3 regions of the Rhizobium sp. CF142 genome follow, and region 1 is predicted to be linked to each of the others. Evidence: predicted binding sites of a transcription regulator. Region 1 holds the regulator's gene; each other region holds the start of a gene.

Region 1 (7,188 bases):
GAACCATGCGTGCCCGCCTTCATGCCGGAAGCGGCCTCCGCCGTCGCAAGGCAGGCGCCGAGCGGAAAGCCGCCGCCGATGCCCTTGGCAACCGCCATGATGTCGGGCGTTATACCCGACCATTCATGGGCGAAGAGCTTGCCGGTACGGCCGACGCCGGTCTGGACTTCGTCGAGGATCAGCAGCAGGCCATGCTCATCGCAGAGCTGACGGAGCGCTTTCATGAATTCGGACGTTGCCGGGCGGACACCGCCCTCGCCCTGCACCGGCTCGATGAGGATACCGGCGGTCTTGTCGGTAATAGCGGCACGGACAGCCTCGACATCGCCAAAGGGCACCTGATCGAAACCAGGGGTCTTCGGGCCGAAACCTTCGAGATATTTCTCCTGACCGCCGGCGGCGATGGTCGCGAGCGTACGGCCGTGGAAGGCGCCTTCGAAGGTGATGATATGGAAACGCTCGGGATGACCCTTGGAAAACTGGTAACGACGCGCGGTCTTGATGGCGCATTCGAGAGCCTCGGCGCCTGAATTGGTGAAGAACACCTTGTCGGCGAACGTGGCATCCGTCAGGCGCTTGGCAAGCTTCTCCTGCCCCGGCACCTCATAGATATTGGAGAGATGCCAGACCTTGTCGGCCTGATCCTTGAGGGCGGCCACAACATGCGGATTACCATGGCCCACGGAGGTAACGGCAACGCCCGCGCCGAAATCCAGATATCGCTCGCCGGTTTCGGTGATCAGCCACACGCCTTCGCCTCGCTCGAACCGCAGCGGGGCACGAGAATAGGTATCATAAAGCGGCGAGGCTTCAGCCATGGCGCAATCTCCTGGTCAGGCTCCGAGACAACGGACTCCGGCTAAGAAAACCAGGCCCGAAAAATTAAAAATGCCGCCTTTCGGCGGCAGGGAGCACTATTTACTTTTCGCACTGCAATGTCAACAAAACTGAGGATTTAGCACATGCGTCAAGCCTCAAATCAGACTTGCAGGTCTATCAACAGCTAATGTTGCAGAAATGACTCGCCCGGGAAGCAAGTTGGGGAAAACCTCGAATTCGGATTCATCGGATTCCTGCGACTCTTGTCACAGAGTCAGGCTCACACTAGGTTAAAGTTCAATTACTAGACTGCATGCGGCGGAACTAGTCACCAAAATTGATCAGGCGTTTCTTGCTTCGGAGACTTCCGAGGCAACGGTGAGGGATTCTGCCATCACCAACGCGAAAGGTGGAGACAGGGCAATGAACTGGACAGACGAGCGTGTCGAGAAGCTCAAGAAGCTTTGGTCGGAAGGGCTGAGCGCCAGCCAGATCGCTGCGCAGCTTGGCGGCGTCAGTAGAAACGCTGTTATCGGCAAGGTTCACCGGCTCAGTCTTCCCGGCCGCGCCAAGGCCGGCGGCACGGCAACCGCCGCGCGCGCACCGAAGCGCAATACCTCGGCTCCGCGCGCCCCGAACTATGCCTCTCGCATCACCACCCGCACCGTTACCCGCCAGCAGGGCGCAACGATGCTGAAGGAAGAGATCGAGATCGAAACGGTCGAGGAAATGGAATACGTGCCGGCCAAGAACGTGGTCGTGCCGATTTCGCGCCGCCTCGGCCTGACGGAACTGACGGAGCGCACCTGCAAGTGGCCGGTCGGCGATCCGATGAAGGACGACTTCTACTTCTGCGGTTGCGACTCCCCGGATTCCTCGCCCTATTGCAACTATCACCAGCGCCTCGCCTACCAGCCGGTCAGCGAACGCCGCAAGGCTGTCCGGGTCGGCTGATCCGCGATCTTCCAACAGACGCAACGTGCCATCACCCCTCCTCGCCTTGCGCGGAGGGGTGATTTTTTAGCCGGCGCAGGAGGGCCGGAAAACAGCTCCTGACCACGATCTGCCGAAGGCCGATCTCTGCCTGCCGCCCACTATGCCTGACAATGCGAACTTATGTGCCAACGCCACCAATGCGTTTCAGCCCTAGACCGGCATGGAACGGTGGTCATGGCGCTGTAGCGCGATTTTCTGATATAGATGCGGTATTCTCGTCGAGGCGCAAACAGTCGCTCAGGGGTGCCAATGGAGATCGATCCAAAGCGGATGACAATCGGGTTCGTCGGGACGGGCACGATTACCGAGGCCGTCGTCACCGGACTGGGGAAGACAGCGTTTCGCGACACACGGATCGTGCTGTCACCCCGTAGCGCAAGCGTCGCCGCCCGCCTCGCGGCGGCAAACCAGAATGCGTCGATCGCTTTAGGCAACCAGGATGTTCTCGACCAATCCGATCTCGTATTCGTGGCAGTGAGGCCGCAAATTGCCGAGGAGGTCGTCCGCTCGCTCCGATTTCGGCCGGGCCACCATGTCATCAGCTTTGTCGCGGCCACGCCAATGGATCAACTGCGGGCGTGGATCGATCAGCCAGTTCGCCTGAGCCTGGCAATTCCACTTCCGTTTGTCGCAGATCTTCAGGGCGCGACTGCGATCTACCCGCCCGACGAGGTTTCCCACGCCCTCTTTTCGGCGCTCGGAACGGCGATCCAGGTTGAAAACAAGCTGGAGTTCGAACTTCTCGCGACGGCGAGCTGCCTGATGGCCAGCTATTTCGGCATCCTGGACGCGACGTCGACCTGGCTGCAGAGCCAAGGGCTTTCGAGAACGGCTGGCGACGCCTACCTCCGTCAATTGTTTTCCGGCCTCGCCCATGCTGCCCGTTCAAAACCTGTCGCGAGTTTCGATGAACTCATCGGCGAGCATTCGACCAAGGGCGGATTGAATGAACAGGTTCTCGAAGACTTTCGCGCGTTTGGCGGCACTGCGGCTCTGCAAAAGGCTCTTGATCGAATTCTTGTGCGCATCCGTCTGTAGGAAGCAGATCCTTTCGATGTTCGCTTTCGGCGCGTGGTGTCGGCTTTCATAAGGAGCTAGGGGTGCCAGATAGACAAACGGGCCGCCCGACAAGCGAGCGACCCGTTCGTGACCTCCGATCACTCGGATCAGGCTTCCATGGAATATCCCGCGCCGCGGACGGTGCGGATGACATCCTGCATGTTGGAGAAGTTCAACGCCTTGCGCAGGCGGCCGACATGGACGTCGACGGTGCGTTCGTCCACGTAGATATCGTGGCCCCAGACGCCATCCAGGAGCTGCGAGCGGGAGAAGACCCTGCCCGGCGACGACATCAGGAATTCGAGCAGGCGGAATTCGGTCGGGCCGAGGCGGACTTCGCGGCTCTTGCGATGAACGCGATGCGTTTCGCGATCGAGCTCGATATCGCCGCATTTCAGAACAGTGGAGAGAACCTCCGGACGGGCGCGACGCAGCATCGCCTTGACGCGAGCGACGAGTTCCGGTGTCGAGAACGGCTTGACGACATAATCGTCGGCGCCGGTCGAGAGACCGCGAACGCGCTCGCTCTCTTCGCCGCGTGCCGTCAGCATGATGATCGGCAGGCGCTCGGTCTCCGGCCGCATGCGCAGCCGGCGGCAGAGCTCGATGCCGGAAACGCCCGGCAGCATCCAGTCCAGGATGAGCAGGTCGGGCGTGCGCTCCTGAAGCCGGATTTCGGCCTCGTCGCCACGGAGGATCGTATCCACCTCGAAACCTTCAGCCTCGAGGTTGTAGCGGAGAAGCACGCTCAGCGCCTCTTCATCTTCAACAACTGCAACTCTTGGGATCATGCGTGTCAGTCTCCTAATGCATGATCCTTAAACCGGGGGCGATTTAAGCAAGAGATCATACAGAAACTCGGAATTGGCTGCACCTTTGCGCGCCCCCGCGCGGGGCGCGCATGCAATCGGCAGGTCAGGATTACTCCGTCACCGCACCAACGGTATTGGAGCTGTCGTCCTTCGGACGCTCGCCCTCCGGCTGGGCGCCGGTTGCCATGTAGTAGATCGTCTCGGCGATGTTGGTCGCGTGGTCGCCGATGCGCTCGATGTTCTTGGCGCAGAAGAGAAGATGCGTGCAGCTCGTGATGTTGCGCGGATCTTCCATCATGTAGGTCAGGAGTTCGCGGAACAGCGAGGTGTACATCGCGTCGATCTCATCGTCGCGCTCGCGGATGGACTTGGCCTTGTCCGCAGAACGCGTCGTATAGACGTCGAGCACTTCCTTGAGCTGGACGAGCGCCAGTTCGGAGAGATGCTCGAGACCGCGGGCGAGCTTGCGCGGAACGCCGGTGCTTTGGACGGCGATGACGCGCTTTGCGGTGTTCTTGCCGAGGTCGCCGACACGCTCGAGGTCGGCGGCGATGCGGATCGAACCCATGATCTCGCGAAGGTCGGAGGCCATCGGCTGGCGACGGGCGATCGTGACGATCGCCTTGTCGTTGATTTCGCGTTCCGCGTGATCAAGGATCACGTCGTCGGAAATGACCTTCTGGGCGAGCGCAGTGTCGCCGTTGACCAGCGCACGGACGGCCTCGCCGACCATCTGTTCGGCAAGACCACCCATCTCGGAAATGCGCCGGGACAGGAATTTCAGATCGTCATCGTAAGCGGAAAAAATATGTGTCGATGCCATGGGGCTTTGTCCTCGAAAATCGGGAAGGCTTCACATCGCCAAAATCAGCCGAACCGGCCCATGATATAGTCCTGGGTGCGCGGATCGTCGGGATTGGTGAACATCTTGTCGGTGTCATTTTCCTCGACCAGGTTGCCGAGGTGGAACATTGCCGTACGCTGTGATACGCGCGCGGCCTGCTGCATGGAATGCGTCACGATGACGATGGTGTAGTTTTCACGCAGCTCATGAATCAGCTCTTCGACCTTTGCAGTCGCGATCGGGTCGAGTGCCGAGCAGGGCTCGTCCATCAGGATGACTTCCGGGCTGACGGCAACGGCGCGTGCGATGCACAGACGCTGCTGCTGACCGCCGGACAGGCCGGTGCCGGATTCATGCACGCGATCCTTGACCTCGTTCCAGAGGCCGGCGCGCTGCAGGCTCGTCTCGACGATCTGGTCCAGGTCGGCCTTGGACTTGGCGAGGCCGTGGATGCGCGGTCCGTAGGAGACGTTTTCATAGATCGTCTTCGGGAACGGATTCGGCTTCTGGAACACCATGCCGACGCGGGCGCGAAGTTCGACCACGTCGATGTCGGGATCGTAGATATCGTCGCTGTCGAGCGTGATCTTGCCGGTGACGCGGCAGCCGTCGATCGTGTCGTTCATGCGGTTCAGCGAACGCAGGAAGGTGGACTTGCCGCAGCCCGACGGGCCAATCAGCGCGGTCACGGTGTTTTCGCGGATGTTCAGATTGACATCGAAAAGCGCACGCTTCTCGCCGTAATAAACGGAGACATCCTGACCGATCATCTTATACGGGACGTTGCTCATTTTCTGGTCCAGCGCCTTCTCGACTGCGGCTTCCGTCAACATGTTCATGATCTTTACTCCGTTTACCAGCGGCGCTCAAAGCGACGACGCAAGAGGATAGCTCCGATGTTCATGACGATCAGGAACAGGAGCAGGACGATGATGGCACCCGAGGTTCTTTCCACGAAGGCACGCTCGGCTTCGTTGGCCCACATGTAGACCTGAACCGGAAGTGCCGTGGAAGGATCGAGCGGAGTGGTCGGCGCCTGGGCGACGAAGGCGACCATGCCGATCAAGAGCAGCGGCGCAGTTTCGCCGAGTGCGTGGGCAAGGCCGATGATCGTGCCGGTCAGGATGCCGGGCATGGCAAGCGGCAGCACATGGTGGAACACCATCTGCATCTTCGAGGCGCCGAGGCCGAGTGCGGCCGCGCGGATCGACGGCGGAACGGCGCGCAGGGCCGCACGCGTCGCGATGATGATCGTCGGCAGCGTCATGAGGGTCAGCACCAGGCCGCCGACCAGCGATGCCGAACGCGGCAGGCCGGCGAAGTTGATGAAGACCGAGAGACCGAGCAGACCGTAGACGATCGACGGAACGGCGGCGAGGTTGTTGATGTTGACCTCGATCAGGTCCGTCAGCCTGTTCTTCGGCGCGAATTCCTCAAGGTAAATCGAGGCGGCGACGCCGATCGGCAGCGCAAGTGCGAGAACGATCAGCATCAGGTAGAGCGAGCCGATGAGGGCAACGCCGAGGCCTGCGGCTTCCGGACGGCTGGAATTGCCGTTGACGAAGAGGCCGGTGTTGAACGTCTTGTGAAGCACACCGCTCGCCTTCAGCTGGTTCATCCAGCCGACCTGCTTGTCGTTGACCTTGCGGTTCTTCTCATCGACCTTGAGGTCGATCTGGCCCTTGTTGGCGCTGTCGATATTGGCATCTGCAAGCACAGTCACATTGACGGTCTTGCCGATGATCGACGGGTCAGCGACGACCATGTCGCGCAGCTGAATGGGCGCACCTTTGGACAGCATTGCGGTTGCGTCGCGCACATCAGGACGGCTCGAAGCATTGACGCCGAGCTGCTTGACGATCGCATCGCGCAGCAGGACCGGATAGTTGGCAGCGACCAGCACCGAAGGGTCGGTCGCACGCTTGTTATCAGGGTCGATCGTCTTCTCGGTGAATTCGATCGGCAGGGTGATCGACGTCTGCAGGAAGGCCGTATAGCCGTTGCTGATGACCGTCCAGAGCAGAATGAAAAGGAAGACGAGGCCGAATGCTATGGCTGCGATGCCATAGGCCTGGAAGCGGCGCTCGGCAGCGTAGCGACGCTTGATGCCGATATCACGACGGGCGGGCGCCTTGGAAACGGTGACGCCGGCGATGGGGGAAACAATATTCGTCATTCGTACTGCTCCCGGTATTTGCGCACGATGTAGAGCGCGTAAATGTTGAGGCAAAGCGTGATGCAGAACAGCGTGATGCCAAGGGCGAAGGCAACCAGCGTCTGCGGCGAGGTGAACTCAAGGTCGCCGGTCAGCTGGTTGACGATCTTGACGGTCACTGTCGTCATCGGCTCGAAGGGATTGATCTGGATACGGGCGGCAACACCGGCGGCCAGAACCACGATCATGGTTTCGCCAATGGCGCGCGAAGCGGTCATCAGCAACGCGCCGACGATACCGGGAAGAGCTGCGGGCAAGACCACCTTCTTGATGGTTTCGGACCGTGTGGCGCCGAGACCGAGCGAGCCGTCGCGCAGTGCCCGCGGAACTGCGGTGATGATGTCATCCGACAGCGAGGAAACGTAAGGGATCAGCATGATACCCATGACGATGCCTGCGGTGATGACGCTTTGTGCCTGGATGAAGTTCGTATAGCTGCCGCT
Region 2 (7,188 bases), on a different contig from region 1:
GTCGATTTCGCCGTCGGAAAAATCGCCGGGCCGCTGGACGATGTCGGTGGGGCCAGTGGCGGCATGGATCATGGCAGCATGGACCATGGGGCGATGGATATGCCGGGCATGGAAGGCATGGACATGTCCGGGCCGCCGCCTGAGAAGGCCATTCCCGCGACGCTGAAGACGATGTTCGAGCGGCCGGACAAGCCGCTGACCATTCTGCCCGTGGTCGTGCAAAATGACTGGGCGATTGCCGGCTGGCAGCAGGATGAGCGGGGCGGGCGCGCGCTGTTGAAGAAGGGGCATCATGGCTGGAGCGTCTTTCTCTGCAGCGGTGATGGGATCAGGGACGCGGCGGCGCTGGAGAAGGCCGGGCTTTCGGCTGACGATGCCAAGGCGCTGGCGGGGGATCTCGCGGAGGCTGAAGCCAGGCTCGACCCCAAAGTGCTGGCGCTGTTTGCGAGCTTCGAAGGCACCGTCATGATGGCGGGCGAGGCCGGTGACGCCGGTCAGGGCGGCCATCAGGGGCATGGCCAATGAGCGCGCGCACCCTTGCCATTTCAGGTTTTGCCGCAAGTGCGGTCTTCGTCGGCGCGCTCGTCGCGCTGATGGTGTCGCTCTATCTTTCGGAGCCGCGCACGGGGCCTTTCAACACGCGTTTTTCTCTCGTCGACGACAGAGGCAATGCGGTCAACCAGTCGATCTTCCAGGGGCATCCGGCGCTCGTCTATTTCGGCTATACCCATTGCCCGGAGGCCTGCCCGACGACGCTCTACGAGGTGGCCGACTGGCTGGTGACGCTCGGCGATCAGGGCAGGGCGCTGAAGGCCTATTTCTTCTCGATCGATCCGGAGCGGGACACGCGAGAGGTGATGCATGATTACGTCACCGCCTTTTCCAGCCGCATCACGGGCATTACCGGTGAGCCGGCGGAGATGAGGAAGGTCTCCGACGGCTGGTTCATCCATGCGTCGAAGCTGCCGAGCGAAGACGGCAATTATCACATGAGCCACACGGTTTCACTGCTGATGATCGGCGCCGATGGGCGGCTGAAGGGGTTGATTCCGTACGGCACGGATCGGGATGAGGCGCTGGCGAAGATCCGTGATGTGTTGCTCGGCGGAGGGGTGTGAGATGACGGCCCTTCGAACAAAGCGCAAACCCCAGCAGCAAATTGCAGCATCGCCCGGAATAAATCCGCTCTCCAACTGTCTAACCAGGCAAGGGCCAAACGCCATCGCCTGTCCCAATGAAACCGAAAGGCATGATCTGATGTCTCAACTGACCCGCATTCTCTCCGTCGCCGCCATCGCGAGCATCGCCCTTGCCGGCCAGGCTTTTGCGCATGCGCATCTGAAAAGCTCCGCACCCGCCGACAAGGCAGCCGTCGCGTCCCCCGGCGAACTCGATCTCACCTTCACCGAGGAACTGAACCTCAAGTTCAGCGGCGTTACCGTCACCGGGCCGGACAAGGCAGAGATCAAACTCGGCGACGCCATGCTCGAGGATGGCGACAAGGTGCTGATGGTGCCGGTGTCTGATAAGCTCGCTCCCGGCAGCTATACGGTCGACTGGCATGTGCTTTCGACCGATGGGCACAAGACAGAGGGCAACTTCAGCTTCACCGTAAAGCCCTGATGACACCTGATACCGCCAACATCGCCTGCCGTTTCGTCTTCGACGGGGCTGTCCTATTTCTCTGGGGCAGCGGCGCCTATCTGTGGCTGCTCGTGCCCGAGGGCTTGAGCGACTGCATCTGGGCGAAGCTCCGGGCCGTGCGTGTTGCCGCGGTGGCGCTGGCTGTCATTGCAACAGTGGTGGTGCTGCCGGTGCGCTGCGCCATGCTCGGCAATGGCTGGGCGGATGGGCTGGACGGGGATGTGATGACTTCAGTGCTGACGGGGACCTCTGTCGGCACTGCCTGGGCCTGGCAGGCGGTGTTCGCCGCATTTCTCCTCGTGGTGACATTGCTGCCGTTACGGCAGAAGGTTGCCGCTACGGCTGTCGTCTCCGCGCTTCTTCTCTGCGGCCTGTCGCTGACCGGCCATGCGGCCATGAATGACGGGTGGCTGCGGGTGCTGCACCGGGCGAACGACATGGTGCATCTGCTCTCGGGCGGCGCCTGGGTCGGGGCGCTGATCCCCGTGGCGCTCGTGCTTTCCCGGCTTGGCGACAGCACGATAGGGGCCGATGCGCTGACAGCGCTGATCCGTTTCTCGACGGCGGGGCATGTGGCGGTGGCGCTGGTCATTTTATCCGGGGTTGCCAATAGTCTGCTGATCATCGGCGGCTTGCCGCTTGACTGGAGCGTGCCGTATCAGCGGCTGCTTTTCCTGAAGATCGCGCTTGCCTTGCTGATGATGCTGATTGCCGTCTTCAACCGCTATGGGCTGGTGCCGCGCATGGGGCGGTCTCACGCTGCCGGGAAAGCGCTGGCGGCGGGGACCGTGGGGGAGCTCGTCATCGCCGCCTGTGTTGTCGCGCTTGTTGCCTGGTTCGGGACGCTGGAGCCGTTTCCGGGGTAGGGCAGACTGCTGAAACCCGGGACGACATGGGGTTGCAACGCGGTCCTTGCTGACCTTCTCGCTTTCCGCACGCAAACCAGTTAAACGGGTGGGAACAACACGTTGCGAGGTTGTAAGCGATGGCTGGAAAAGCAGAATATACCGTGTTCCAGGGACGCGCAGGAGATCACAACGACCTGGCGATGCCGGGTGCGAAGGCGATCGGCGAGGAATTGGAACGCCGAACCGGCATTTCTCCTGCCGTGATCGGCACCCCGGAGCCCGCCTTGAATGCCGGTTGGCGCGAAGAGCTCGACGCGGCACTGCCGTCGCTCAAGGAGTTGCAGTCCCGATTTGACAACGTGTTGGCCGCAGGCGCGGCGTCGATCGCCGCCACCAGCCGGTGCGCGGTCTCGCTGGCAACCCTTCCAACCGTTGCGAAGCACCGTCCCGCGGCCTGCATCGTGTGGTTCGATGCACATGGCGATCTCAATCCGCCGGAGGCCAGCCCCACCGGATATCTCGGCGGGCTGGCGCTTGCGGGGCCACTTGGCCTTTGGGATTCCGGTCTCGGTGCGGGTTTAAGCTTTGATCAGGTCGTTCTCGTCGGTCAACGTGACCTCGATCCGTACGAACTGGATCTGATCGCGAAACACGACATCCCGCATATCAAACCAGGAGCCGATCTCGCGACTGCGCTTAGGACCGCGATCGCCGGCCGCTCCGTCTATGTGCATTTCGACTGCGATGTCTTGGAGCCCGGCATCGTGCCGACAGATTACGAATGCGAAGGCGGCTTGTCGCTGGATGATGTACGAGCCTGCTGCAAGGTTATCGCAGAACACGACTTCGTCGGGATAGAAATTGCCGAGTTCCAGAACGCGTGGGAAGCTGGTGGCCCGCCAGTCTCACCGAGCGCTCTGCTCGATGCCCTGGAGCCGGTTTTGACGAAGGGCTCTCACTGAGCGAATGGCAGCTTAGGTCCTGAATCCAGTCTTCTCTCCCTGCTGCGTGGATCCTCCTGAAAGCAGGCGTGCGAGCTTGGCTTCGATGGTAAGAGCCTGATTTCGTTTCTTGTTTGAACGGCGTTCCGGCTCTTTTGGAAACATGATCGAAAGGCGACATACGGTCAGCCGCCACGTCTTAAACGTAAGTTTGGATTACGGGCGCCCGAGGGCGGCTGTAGTTGTTAGGTGCCACCACCAAAGAGCGCTCGCCCGGCATGATCTCACTTTGTCGGCTCGAAGCGAAGTATGCCGGCGACCCTCGCTTTGGTGCCGGAATCGGAGGGGTGGGAGACGCCGTCCATGACCTGCACTTCCGGAAAGTCGAAGGGGCTGATGCCCTCGATGCAGGCGACATTGATGCCGAACTGGTTCGGATTCGAGCGGCGCTGGTGATGGGTATAAATGCCGCAGGTCCTGCAGAAGTAATGCTTCGCCGTACGGGTATTGAATTGATAGAGCGTCAGGTTGTCTTCGCCCTGGATAAATTCGATATCCTTGAGCTCGGCCGAGACGGCGATGGCGCCGCGCATGCGGCAGTAGGAGCAGGTGCAGCGGCGGATCGTGTTGAATTCGTCCGCCAGCCGGAGCCGGAATTTGACACGGCCGCAGTGGCAGGCCGCATTATGCTCATGTCTCTCGTCGCTCATGATTCGCCTGTCTCTCTCAATGAATTCCCAAACTAGGCCCAGCGCTCGCAGAAGGCTTCGATATCGCTGGACTGAAAATCGGCGAGCCGTGCCATGATGGTCTCGAACGGCCAGTCCCACCAGGCGATCGCGGCAAGTTTCTCCGCAACGTTTCGCGAGAAGCGCTCGCGCAGGAACCTGGCGGGAACACCGCCGACGATCGTATAGGGCGCAACGTCCTTGGTCACCACCGCGCCTGCCGCGAGCACGGCGCCGTCTCCAACCGTCACTCCCGGAAGCACGATGACGCCGTGGCCGATCCAGACGTCGTTGCCGATGATGGCGCGGTCCGCCTTTCGCTCGGCGAAGAAGGAGTGATCGCGCACGGCATCGGCGGAGTAATATTCCGGGCAATAGGTGAAGCGGTGCATCGACGGGCGGTCCATCGGGTGATTGGGTGCGCCGATCCTGACTTCCGCGGCGATGGCGCAGAATTTCCCGATTGTTGCATCGCCGACGATGCAGCGCTGCCCCAGATAGGAATAATCCCCGAGTTCGACCGTGTGCAGGGAAGTATTCTCCAGGATTTCGCAGCATTTGCCGATGCTGGAATCCCTCAGGCTTACCGTCGGGTGGATGACGGTCTCGGCGATCTTGGGGCGGTTCGGCTGTGCGGTCGAGTCCATGGGCAGTCTCCGGATTTTGGTCTGCCTAATCGGGAACGGTGAAGGATATGTGACGCAAGAGCGCCCCGATGATCGGGGCAGGTTTGGTAGTGCGCCTCAAAGCTCAGTCTGCTTCGGGCCCACAGGTGTTGGAGCGTCGCGATACGCCATGCCAAAGGTGGTTGTTCATCGGTCCCCTTTGCGACAAAACTCTATGAATTTGGCAAAATCCGCGCATATTCATCCAACGGTATGATACGCCGCCGGAGCAATCACTGCTGTGGATCGAAAGCTCGCAGCCATCCTTTCCGCCGATGTTGCCGGTTTCAGCCGCCTTACGGCGCTGGACGAGGAGGGCACGGTTCGTGCTCTCAACGCGTGCCTAAGCCAGATCGCCGAAATAGTGGGCGAGCATGATGGCCGCATCTTCGGCACTGCGGGTGACGGGTTTGTCGCCGAGTTCGCAAGCGCTGTTCAGGCTATCCGGTGCTCGGTCGAAATCCAGCGACGCCTCTCGATCAATCCAAAAGACATGCCTGGGGATCGCCGCCTGGAGTTCCGCATCGGCGTCAATCTGGGTGACGTCATTGTGTCGGGTGACGATCTGCTGGGCGACGGCGTCAATATCGCCGCGCGCCTGCAGGAGATGGCGCCGCCGGCAGGCATATGCATTTCCGGGTCGGTACGCGAGCATCTCTATGGCAAGGTGCCGTTCACGCTGACGAGCCTTGGCGAACGCTCTATGAAGAATATCCCGAGGCCGATTTCCGTCTTTCGGGTCGACTGGCTGCAGGAGGCGGCTGAAAGCGGGGAGGCCGGGCAAGAGCCAGGGTCAACAAAATCACCATCACCTGCGCCGCGCTTCGGCAGAGACCAGCCGTCGATCGTCGTCATGCCCTTCGACAATCTCAGCGGTCAGGGCGATGAGTATTTCGTGGATGGGGTCGTGGAGGAAATCACCGCGGCGCTCTCGCGCGTTCGGGAGTTCTTCGTCATCGCGCGCCAGTCCGCCTTCACCTACAAGGGACGCTTCGTCGACGTGCGTGACCTCGGCCGGGAACTCGGCGTCAATTACGTGGTCCAGGGTACGGTTCGACGCGGCGGAGAGCGGCTGCGGATATCCGTGCAACTGGTCGATACCGAGACGCGCACGCAGTTCTGGTCCGAGCGTTATGAGGGCGCGGCCGAGGACATATTCGAGCTTCAGGACAGGATCGCGGCTCAGGTGACCGGCGCCATCCATCCGGCCATCCAGAGCGCCGAAACCGAGTTGTCGAAGCGCAAGCCACCCAGCAGCCTGCGCGCCTATGATCTTGTCATGCGCGCCTACCCGTATCTCTGGGGCCAGAGCAAGGCGACGAACGAGAGGGCAATACCGCTGCTTCTGGATGCCATCGCGATCGACCCTGCCTACGGCCGGGCCCACGCGTTTCTGGCATGGTGCTACGCCCAGCATCTCGGCTACATCTGGACCGAGGAACCGGAGCGGGATCTGGAGCGGGCTTTGAAGTCTGTCGAAGCCGCGGTGGGCTCCATCGATGATGATCCGACCGCCTTGACCGCCGTCGGCGGGGCACTCAGCCATTGCGGCGATCAGGAGCGGGCGGCGGCCTATCTTGAAAGGGCTCTGGCGCTCGATCCAAACAATGCCTGGGCATGGGCACGCTATGGCTGGGTTGCCAGCTACAAGGGCGAGGCCGGTGCCACGGAGCGGTTCGAACGGGCGCTGACGCTGAGCCCCGCAGACCCGCTCGCCTTCAACATGCGGATGGGGATGGCCTTATCGCTCGCCATGGCAGGTTCCCTTTTCGAGGCCGTCGCTATTGCCCGGGAGGTCGTCAACAAACATCCCGATGTGACCTGGTGCTACCGGATGATGGCGGCCTGGGCGGCGATGAGCGGCGACATGAAGACGGCCCGGTGGGCTGCGGGCAAGCTCATGGAGATCGAGCCGCATTTTACGATCGTGCGCTACTTGTCGAGGCCTGTGTTTCAGGGGGTGCCGCAATGGGCGGCCCAGACCGCCGAAGGTCTGCGGCAGGCAGGCTTGCCTGAGCGCTGAGGGTGGTTTTGGGTGCGGGGCCTGTTGAGCCGGAAACGGACTTCGCACGCGTCCGCGACGCGCCAGAAGCGACATCGTGTCCCTAGGCGTTGCTTCTTTCGATCATTGCCAGTGGTACGGAATGACTTATGTTCGTCGCTGTATTTTCGTCAGGAAGCGGGAATGTTTCATGTGCCGCGCATTGCTCCGCCTGCCATTTGCCGCCTTCCTTTTTCTTCTCGGCTGGGCGGCCGCTCATGCCGATGAAGTCCTGACTTACAAGTGGCAGGGCGTGGACCGCACCGCAATCCTGCATATTCCCAAGGGAGCGGAAGGACACCCCGCACCGCTTGTCATCGT
Region 3 (7,188 bases), on a different contig from region 1:
CAGGTCCGAGATCGAGTGTCACGACGGCACGAATTCTTGCATCACCGAGATCGGCGGCCATCGCCGCATTGGAGGCCGCATCGCGCCCGATGCCGAGCGCCTCGAATATCTTGCAATAGATCGCGCTGAATTCAGCCATGCAATTCTTCGTCACCTTGGCCGCGTCGAAGCGGCCGCCTGCCAGTTCGACGACCGTCCAGCCGCCGAGCGAATGGCCGATGGCGGCAATCCGATCGGATGCTATGCCGCCCGTCAGATCGGGATTGTCGAGCAGAGCGTCGATCACGCGGCTGAGGTCGCCGGGGCGCTTCCACAGTTCGACAGCATCGGGCTTTCGCATGTCGAATGTGGTCGTGCCGGGATGATCGGGTGCGGCGACGACATAGCCCGCGTCAACGAGGTCGGCCGCAAGCCAGGCGAGGTTGCGCCAGCTGCCGCCATAACCATGGGAGAGGACGACCAGCGGATGCGGGCCGGCTACGGGTTCGGCGTCCTTGATGACAGGCTGGCCGATGAAGGCCGGTGTTTCGCCGAGAAGGACCGGTGTGGCGTCAGACGCGGTCGGATACCAGATGCTGACATGAACAGGGCGATCGGCGTTTTTGCCGGGCAGGGTGGTTTCGCGGAACCCGGTTCCGGCATGTGCTGCTGATACCAGCAGCAGGAGCAGAGGGAGGACAAAGGCAAGTCTTGGCATGGGATCTCCATTGGGTTGATCTACCCTGTCTGGAGGAAATCCCTGAGGCTGGAGACCGATAACACGATTGAGGTCGCCAATATCAAAAGAAAGGGCGAGGCCGGAGCCTCGCCCTTGAATTCACTTGGGACGATTGAGCTCAGATGTTGTTCTGCAGGATCGTACGCAGCTTGCCGAAGAGTTCGTCGATGTGCTTCTTCTCGATGATCAGCGGCGGGGAGAGCGCGATGATGTCGCCTGTCGTGCGGATCAGCAGGCCGCTTTCATAAGCCTTGAGGAAGGCGGTGAAGGCGCGCTTGGTCGGTTCACCGGCGATCGGGTCGAGTTCGATGGCGCCGATAAGGCCGGTGTTTCTGATGTCGATGACATTGGGGCAATCCTTCAGCGAATGCAGCGCATCGGCCCAGTAGTCCGAGAGTTCGGCTGCACGGGTCAGCAGGCCCTCTTCCTTGTAGGTGTCGAGCGTTGCAAGTGCTGCGGCCGAGGCTATCGGGTTACCGGAATAGGTATAGCCGTGGAAGAACTCAATCATGTGTTCGGGGCCATTCATGAAGGCATCATGAATTTCCGAGGTCACGAAGACAGCACCCATCGGGATGACGCCGTTGGTCAGGCCCTTGGCGGTGGTGATGATATCGGGCTTCACATCGTAGTACTGAGCAGCAAAGGGAGCGCCGAGGCGACCGAAGCCGGTGATGACTTCGTCAAAGATCAGCAGGATGCCGTGCTTGGTGCAGATCTCGCGCAGCTTCTGCAGATAGCCCTTCGGCGGAATGAGAACGCCGGTGGAGCCAGCGACCGGCTCGACGATCACGGCGGCGACCGTAGAAGCGTCATGCAGGGTGACGATGCGCTCGAGCTCGGTGGCGATATCGCCGCCATGCTCGGGTTCGCCGCGGGTGAAGTTGTTCTTGCCAGGCAGATGGGTGTGCGGCATGTGGTCGACGCCAGTCAGCAGGGTACCGAACATCTTGCGGTTGGTGACGATGCCGCCGACGGAGATGCCGCCGAAGTTGACGCCGTGATAGCCACGCTCGCGGCCGATCAGGCGGAAGCGTGAGCCATTGCCCTTCACGCGGTGGTAGGCGAGCGCCACCTTGAGTGCCGTTTCCACCGATTCAGAACCGGAATTGGTGAACAGGACATGGTCCAAGCCTTCCGGCGCAATGTCGACCAGGCGGTTGGCAAGCTCGAAAGCCTTGGGATGGCCGAGCTGGAATGCCGGGGCATAGTCGAGTTCGCCGGCCTGCTCGCTGATCGCTTCGGTGATCTTCGGGCGGCAGTGGCCGGCGTTCACGCACCAGAGGCCAGCCGTACCGTCCAGAACCTGACGCCCGTCATGGGTCTGGTAGTACATATCCTTGGCGCTCACGAAGAGGCGCGGTTCCTTCTTGAACTGACGGTTCGCGGTAAAGGGCATCCAAAAGGCGCGAAGGTCGTTTGGCGTTGCATTCAGACGGTTGGACATGCTGTTCTCCTGGCCGTTGGGGAGGCCGTTCCCGTTCAAGGCTTGGCGCCGATTATTTTTACTGCCCGGTCAAATTATCAGCGCAAGGCAAGGCGTCAAGCCGAAGAAGCGCCGCCGTCTGCCGTTCCCGGGACGCTTCGGGCGTCATCAATCCTTCGCCCGGCATTGCTACAAAAATCGATGGCCGCAATGGCCGAGGGCATTTCATTCATTTCCTTGAAATTCAACCGTTTTTACCGGAGGTAGTCATGACGGACCGCCAGAAAACCAGACCGCGCCCCAATCCGCGGCGTGCATTTGCGCCGAGCTACGGCACCATTCTCGAAGAAGGCGTTCGTCGCCGCACCGTTCTCAAAGGCTTCATCGCAGCCATGGGGGCGGCCGCTTTTGCGCCGGCGCTCGAAGCAACGAAGGCAGAAGCCGCCGAGTCGACCCTTACTTTCCCCGAACTGAAGCGCGTGCGTGACGCCGCCGACCACTGGCCTGAAGGTTACGAGCGCCAGATTCTCGTGCGCTGGGGCGATGCTCTCTTTACCGACAGCCCGGAATTCGACGTCACGAAGCTCAACGGCAAGGCCGCCGAGCGCCAGTTCGGCTACAACAATGATTTCACGCAGTTCCTCCCGCTGCCTTGGGGCGAGAAGAGCTCGGACCACGGCCTGATGGTCGTCAGCCATGAATATGCGACGCCCTTCCTGATGTTTCCGGGCCTGACGGCGGACGATTATCGCGAGAAGATGACCGAGGACCAGATCCGTGCCGTCATGGCCGCTGTCGGCGTTTCGGTCTTCGAGGTGCGCAAGGACGGTAATCAGTGGCAGGTGGTCAAGGACGGCAAGTATAACCGCCGCATCCACATGAGCACGGAGATCGGCATTTCCGGCCCGGCTGCCGGCGACGACCGCCTCAAGACAAAGGCCGATCCGACCGGCACGGTCGTCTTCGGCACGATCTCGAACTGCAATGGCGGCATCACGCCCTGGGGCACGATGCTCTCAGGCGAAGAAGGTGCAATGGATGTCTTTGCCGGTGATTGTACCAAGCTGCCGAACCAGGAACTGGTCGAGCGCCAGGGTTGGGACGAGGATGAGAACGACATCTATTCCGTCAGCCGCGTCGAGCCGCGCTTCAAGTTCGAGGAAGAGCCGAATGAGTGGATGCGCTTCGACTGGGTGGTGGAAATCGATCCGTTCGATCCGACGGCAAAGCCAGTCAAGCGCACCTCGCTCGGCCGCATGACGCATGAAGGCGCGCAATGTTGCGTCGCGCCTGACGGCCGCGTCGTGGTCTTCATGGGCGATGACGACGATTTCGAATATATCTATCGCTTCGTCACCCGCGATCCGTGGAACCCTGGCGATCGCGCCGCCAACAAGGATCTGCTCGATCACGGCACCCTGTCTGTCGCCAAGTTCGAAAGCGACGGCACGATGCGCTGGATCCCGCTGATCGCCGGCGAAGGCCCGCTGACGGCGGAGGCCGGCTTCAAGACCCAGGCTGACGTGGTTCTCGCTACTCGCGCTGCCGCCGACCTTGTTGGTGCGACGCCGATGGACGGGCCGGAGGGCTTCATCCCGCATCTCGGCACCGGCAAGCTCTATGTGGCCATGACCGAAAACGAGGATCGCCTGCCGAAGGGCCAGGGGGACGACGAGAAGGAACAGGTCAACGTTGCCAATCCACGCGGCCCCAACCCGCATGGGCATCTGCTGGAGCTGGTAACACCAGGCGGTCCGGATAAGCCGGACTACGCAGCTGAAAGCTTCAAGTGGGACGTTTTCGTACTCTGCGGCGATCCGGCCAAGCCCGAGGACCAGGCGATGTTCCACCCGGCGACCACATCGGCCGGCTGGTTCACCGACCCCGATAACCTTGCTGTCGATCCAGCAGGCCGCCTTTGGGTGACCACCGACGGTCCGCCGCCGGAAGGCATCGCCGATTCCGTCTATGTGATGGATACGGAGGGTCCGGGTCGCGCGCTGCCGAAGCTCATCTATATCGCGCCGGTCGGTTCGGAGACCTGCTCGCCGACCTTCACCTCTGATGGTTCCAGCGTCTTCCTCTCGGTTCAGCATCCGGGCGAATTGCGTATGGCCGACAACGAGGATGCGACCTCAATGGAAGATGCCGGCACCAACTGGCCGGACTTCAAGCCGGGCGTACCAGCCCGCCCGTCGCTCGTCGTGCTGACGCGCGGCAACAACGAAGTGGTGGGCAGCTAGGTCCGCCCTTCCTGAAGAGTGGCACGATCTTTCAGATTGGCTGCCACGCTTTAGGTCCTTGTTTTCCGCATATCGTCATCGCAAAGCCGCTGCACAGTTTTGCGCGACATGCTTCAAACAAACAAGACCGGCAATTCTTGCGAATTGCCGGTCTCTAAGGCTTCACGTGCTGAAAACAGCTCAAGCCGCGTCCGTGGAAACATCTCCTTTAGGACGCTGCTCAGACTGACATCATGTCAGCGCGGACATCAGGCTGCAGACCTGCTCCGGTTCTGAGCCACGTAGATATCCTCCAGCGTCGCGAGGATCTTCATGACCGGCTCGGAGTTGCTGGAATAGTAGATCGTCTGTGCATCACGACGGGTCTTGACCAGCTTCTGAGCGCGCAATTTCGACAGATGCTGGGAGAGGGCCGACTGGCTCAGGCCAACCTGGGTGGCGAGAACGCCGACAGGCACTTCTCCCTTTACCAGGCTGGTGAGGATCAGCAAACGCTTGGGGTTGGCCATGGCCGATAATAAAGCTGCCGCCACATTGGTGTGCTCGGCCAAATCAGAGGTTTCCATATTTTTTCTTCCTAATGCGAAACGTACATCATCCGTACAGGCACAGGCCGTCAGACGGTTCTTTGACTGACGGCGAAAACTAGCAATTGGGCTCGAAGATTGTATATACCTAAATTTAAGGTATCAGGTATGCTATTTTAGATATGTTTGAACAAATGTGATCCAAGTCTTCAGCGGGTATGTCGAACTCGCAACGCATCAATAAGTCACCTGAAATCATATCAAAACCTGCGGAATCGACCCCACATATGCGCCAAGGACCCGCTTCAGGCGCCTTTAGTCGCGATGTCAGCGCTAACATCAGGTCCGGATGGCGCGCTACTAAATCTTGCACTGCGGCGTCAGCTTTTTCAGCGATGTCATCATTTGCCCGGGAGTGAATCACGAGATCGCTGCCGTCCAAAATGTAAGCACGGCCGAATCCGCCATTAAGGCTGGCCGATTGCGGGATGAGCCGGAAGAAACGGAAGTCCGGGAAATCGATATAGAGTTTCGCCTTGGCGTGACGGTTGAGGAAACGAGTGCGGATGCGCGCGTGGAGAGGCGTATCCCGCTCCACCTGTTCCGCGCGGCATTGGGTCGTCAGGCGGGCATAGGCGAGCGGATCGCCCTTTCCGGGCTCGCCGGTCAGGAGCGAGGCCCTGGCATCGGCAGCGAGCGCTTTCGTGTGGGTCGACAGCGCGGAAACGAGAATGACCGGCACGCCGTCTATGTCGGTGCCGAGGAGAACCCGGCTTGCGAAGGGAAAGCCGGTTTCAGGATCGAGAACGGCGAGGGCCGCATAGCGAGCGGAGCGCAAGAGAGTGCGCGCCAGCTTGCGGGCCTCGTCGTCGGTTTCACGGAGCGTGGAGGACGGTTCTTTCATATCCGCCATGTTTGCAAAGCGGAGTAAAAGGATCAAGTCTAAAGCGTGTTGCGGTCTCCAGGATTCGCTTGTCACGCTTAAGTTTTTGTTTTCGCATGCCACGCAAAACCGCTGCAGTTTTGCGTGGCATGCTTTATTCCTTCCGCTTGTGCCGCGTGAGGCCGGTGACGACATCCTGCGCCGAGATCGTGCCGACGATCTGGCCGTTGTCGACCACGCCGATACTGCCGGGCTGCCGGGAGAGGGCGTCGAGGATATCGACAAGCGGCGTCGTGGGGCGCGCGGTGGCGCTGACCGACATGCCGATTGCAGCATCGCCAAGCCCGGGCTGCATGATGTCGGAGGCCATCAGCATGTTGATCGGGTTCATGTTCTGCACGAAGTCGGCGACATATTGATCGGCCGGGTTCTTGACGATCTCCTGCGGCGTTCCGCACTGGATGATGCGTCCGCCCTCCATGATCGCGATGCGATTGCCGATGCGGAAGGCCTCGTCGAGATCGTGGCTGACGAAGAGGATGGTCTTCTTCAACCGCCGCTGGAATTCCAGCAACTCGTCCTGCAGGCGCGTACGGATCAGCGGATCGAGCGCGGAGAACGGTTCGTCCATCAGCAGGATCGGTGCGCCGGTGGCGAATGCGCGGGCGAGGCCGACACGCTGCTGCATGCCGCCGGAGAGCTCGTTGACCTTGCGGTCCGCCCATTTCGTCAGGTTGACGAGTTCGAGCTGCTCGCCGACCCGGCTCTTGCGCTCGGCTTCCCGCACGCCCGAGAGCTCAAGGCCGAAACCGACATTCTCGGCAACGGTGCGCCAGGGCAGGAGGGCGAACTGCTGGAACACCATGGAGACCGTATGCGTGCGCAGGTCGCGCAGCGCCTTGGCGTTGCATTTGTACGGGTTTACCGGCCCCGTTGCCGTCGAAACGGCGACGTCGCCGCGTACGACCGGCGCAAGCCCGTTGACGGCGCGCAGGAGCGTCGACTTGCCGGAACCTGAGAGGCCCATCAGCACGAGGATTTCGCCTTCCTCGATGGTCAGCGAGGCATTGGCGACGCCGAGAACGAGGCCGGTCTCGGCGCCGATCTCGTCGCGTGAGCGACCCTGGTCGACCATGGCGAGCCCAATTTCCGGCCGGTCGCCGAAGATGATGTTGACGTCTCTGAAACTGACCGCGGTCATGCGCCGTCTCCTTCGCCTGCGGTGCGGAACATGCGGTCCAGAATGATTGCCAGGATGACGATACAGAAACCGGCCTCAAAACCCTTGGCGATGTTGACGGTGTTCAAGGCACGCACGACCGGTACGCCGAGACCGGGAGCGCCAACGAGGGCGGCGATCACGACCATCGAGAGGGAGAGCATGATAGTCT

The links. The regulator PhoB, encoded in region 1, activates phosphate uptake and scavenging genes when phosphate is short. The targets are predictions, from matches to a motif close to TGTCATNNANCTGTCAT.
Region 2: a site for PhoB is predicted at 4,847-4,863, ahead of PMI11_RS12410 (DapH/DapD/GlmU-related protein). Genes of this name have one in related genera too.
Region 3: a site for PhoB is predicted at 2,308-2,324, ahead of PMI11_RS29115 (PhoX family protein). Genes of this name have one in related genera too.

What each region holds. Positions count from the first base shown of each region.
Region 1 covers NZ_AJWE01000098.1:119,566-126,753, forward strand. Annotated here, with positions in the region: gene PMI11_RS21705 (aspartate aminotransferase family protein) at 1-818, opposite strand, end outside; gene PMI11_RS21710 (GcrA family cell cycle regulator) at 1,243-1,773, shown strand; gene PMI11_RS21715 (pyrroline-5-carboxylate reductase) at 2,065-2,853, shown strand; gene phoB (phosphate regulon transcriptional regulator PhoB) at 2,982-3,665, opposite strand; gene phoU (phosphate signaling complex protein PhoU) at 3,796-4,509, opposite strand; gene pstB (phosphate ABC transporter ATP-binding protein PstB) at 4,554-5,369, opposite strand; gene pstA (phosphate ABC transporter permease PstA) at 5,384-6,706, opposite strand; gene pstC (phosphate ABC transporter permease subunit PstC) at 6,703-7,188, opposite strand, start outside.
Region 2 covers NZ_AJWE01000047.1:28,127-35,314, forward strand. Annotated here, with positions in the region: gene PMI11_RS12380 (copper uptake system-associated protein) at 1-525, shown strand, start outside; gene PMI11_RS12385 (SCO family protein) at 522-1,118, shown strand; gene copC (copper homeostasis periplasmic binding protein CopC) at 1,258-1,623, shown strand; gene copD (copper homeostasis membrane protein CopD) at 1,623-2,510, shown strand; gene PMI11_RS12400 (arginase family protein) at 2,693-3,454, shown strand; gene PMI11_RS12405 (GFA family protein) at 3,718-4,143, opposite strand; gene PMI11_RS12410 (DapH/DapD/GlmU-related protein) at 4,176-4,808, opposite strand; gene PMI11_RS12415 (adenylate/guanylate cyclase domain-containing protein) at 5,068-6,849, shown strand; gene PMI11_RS35975 (alpha/beta hydrolase family esterase) at 7,019-7,188, shown strand, end outside.
Region 3 covers NZ_AJWE01000114.1:251,077-258,264, reverse strand. Annotated here, with positions in the region: gene PMI11_RS29125 (alpha/beta hydrolase family protein) at 1-697, opposite strand, end outside; gene PMI11_RS29120 (aspartate aminotransferase family protein) at 837-2,165, opposite strand; gene PMI11_RS29115 (PhoX family protein) at 2,414-4,387, shown strand; gene PMI11_RS29110 (ArsR/SmtB family transcription factor) at 4,636-4,953, opposite strand; gene PMI11_RS29105 (HugZ family pyridoxamine 5'-phosphate oxidase) at 5,069-5,818, opposite strand; gene choV (choline ABC transporter ATP-binding protein) at 5,952-6,998, opposite strand; gene choW (choline ABC transporter permease subunit) at 6,995-7,188, opposite strand, start outside.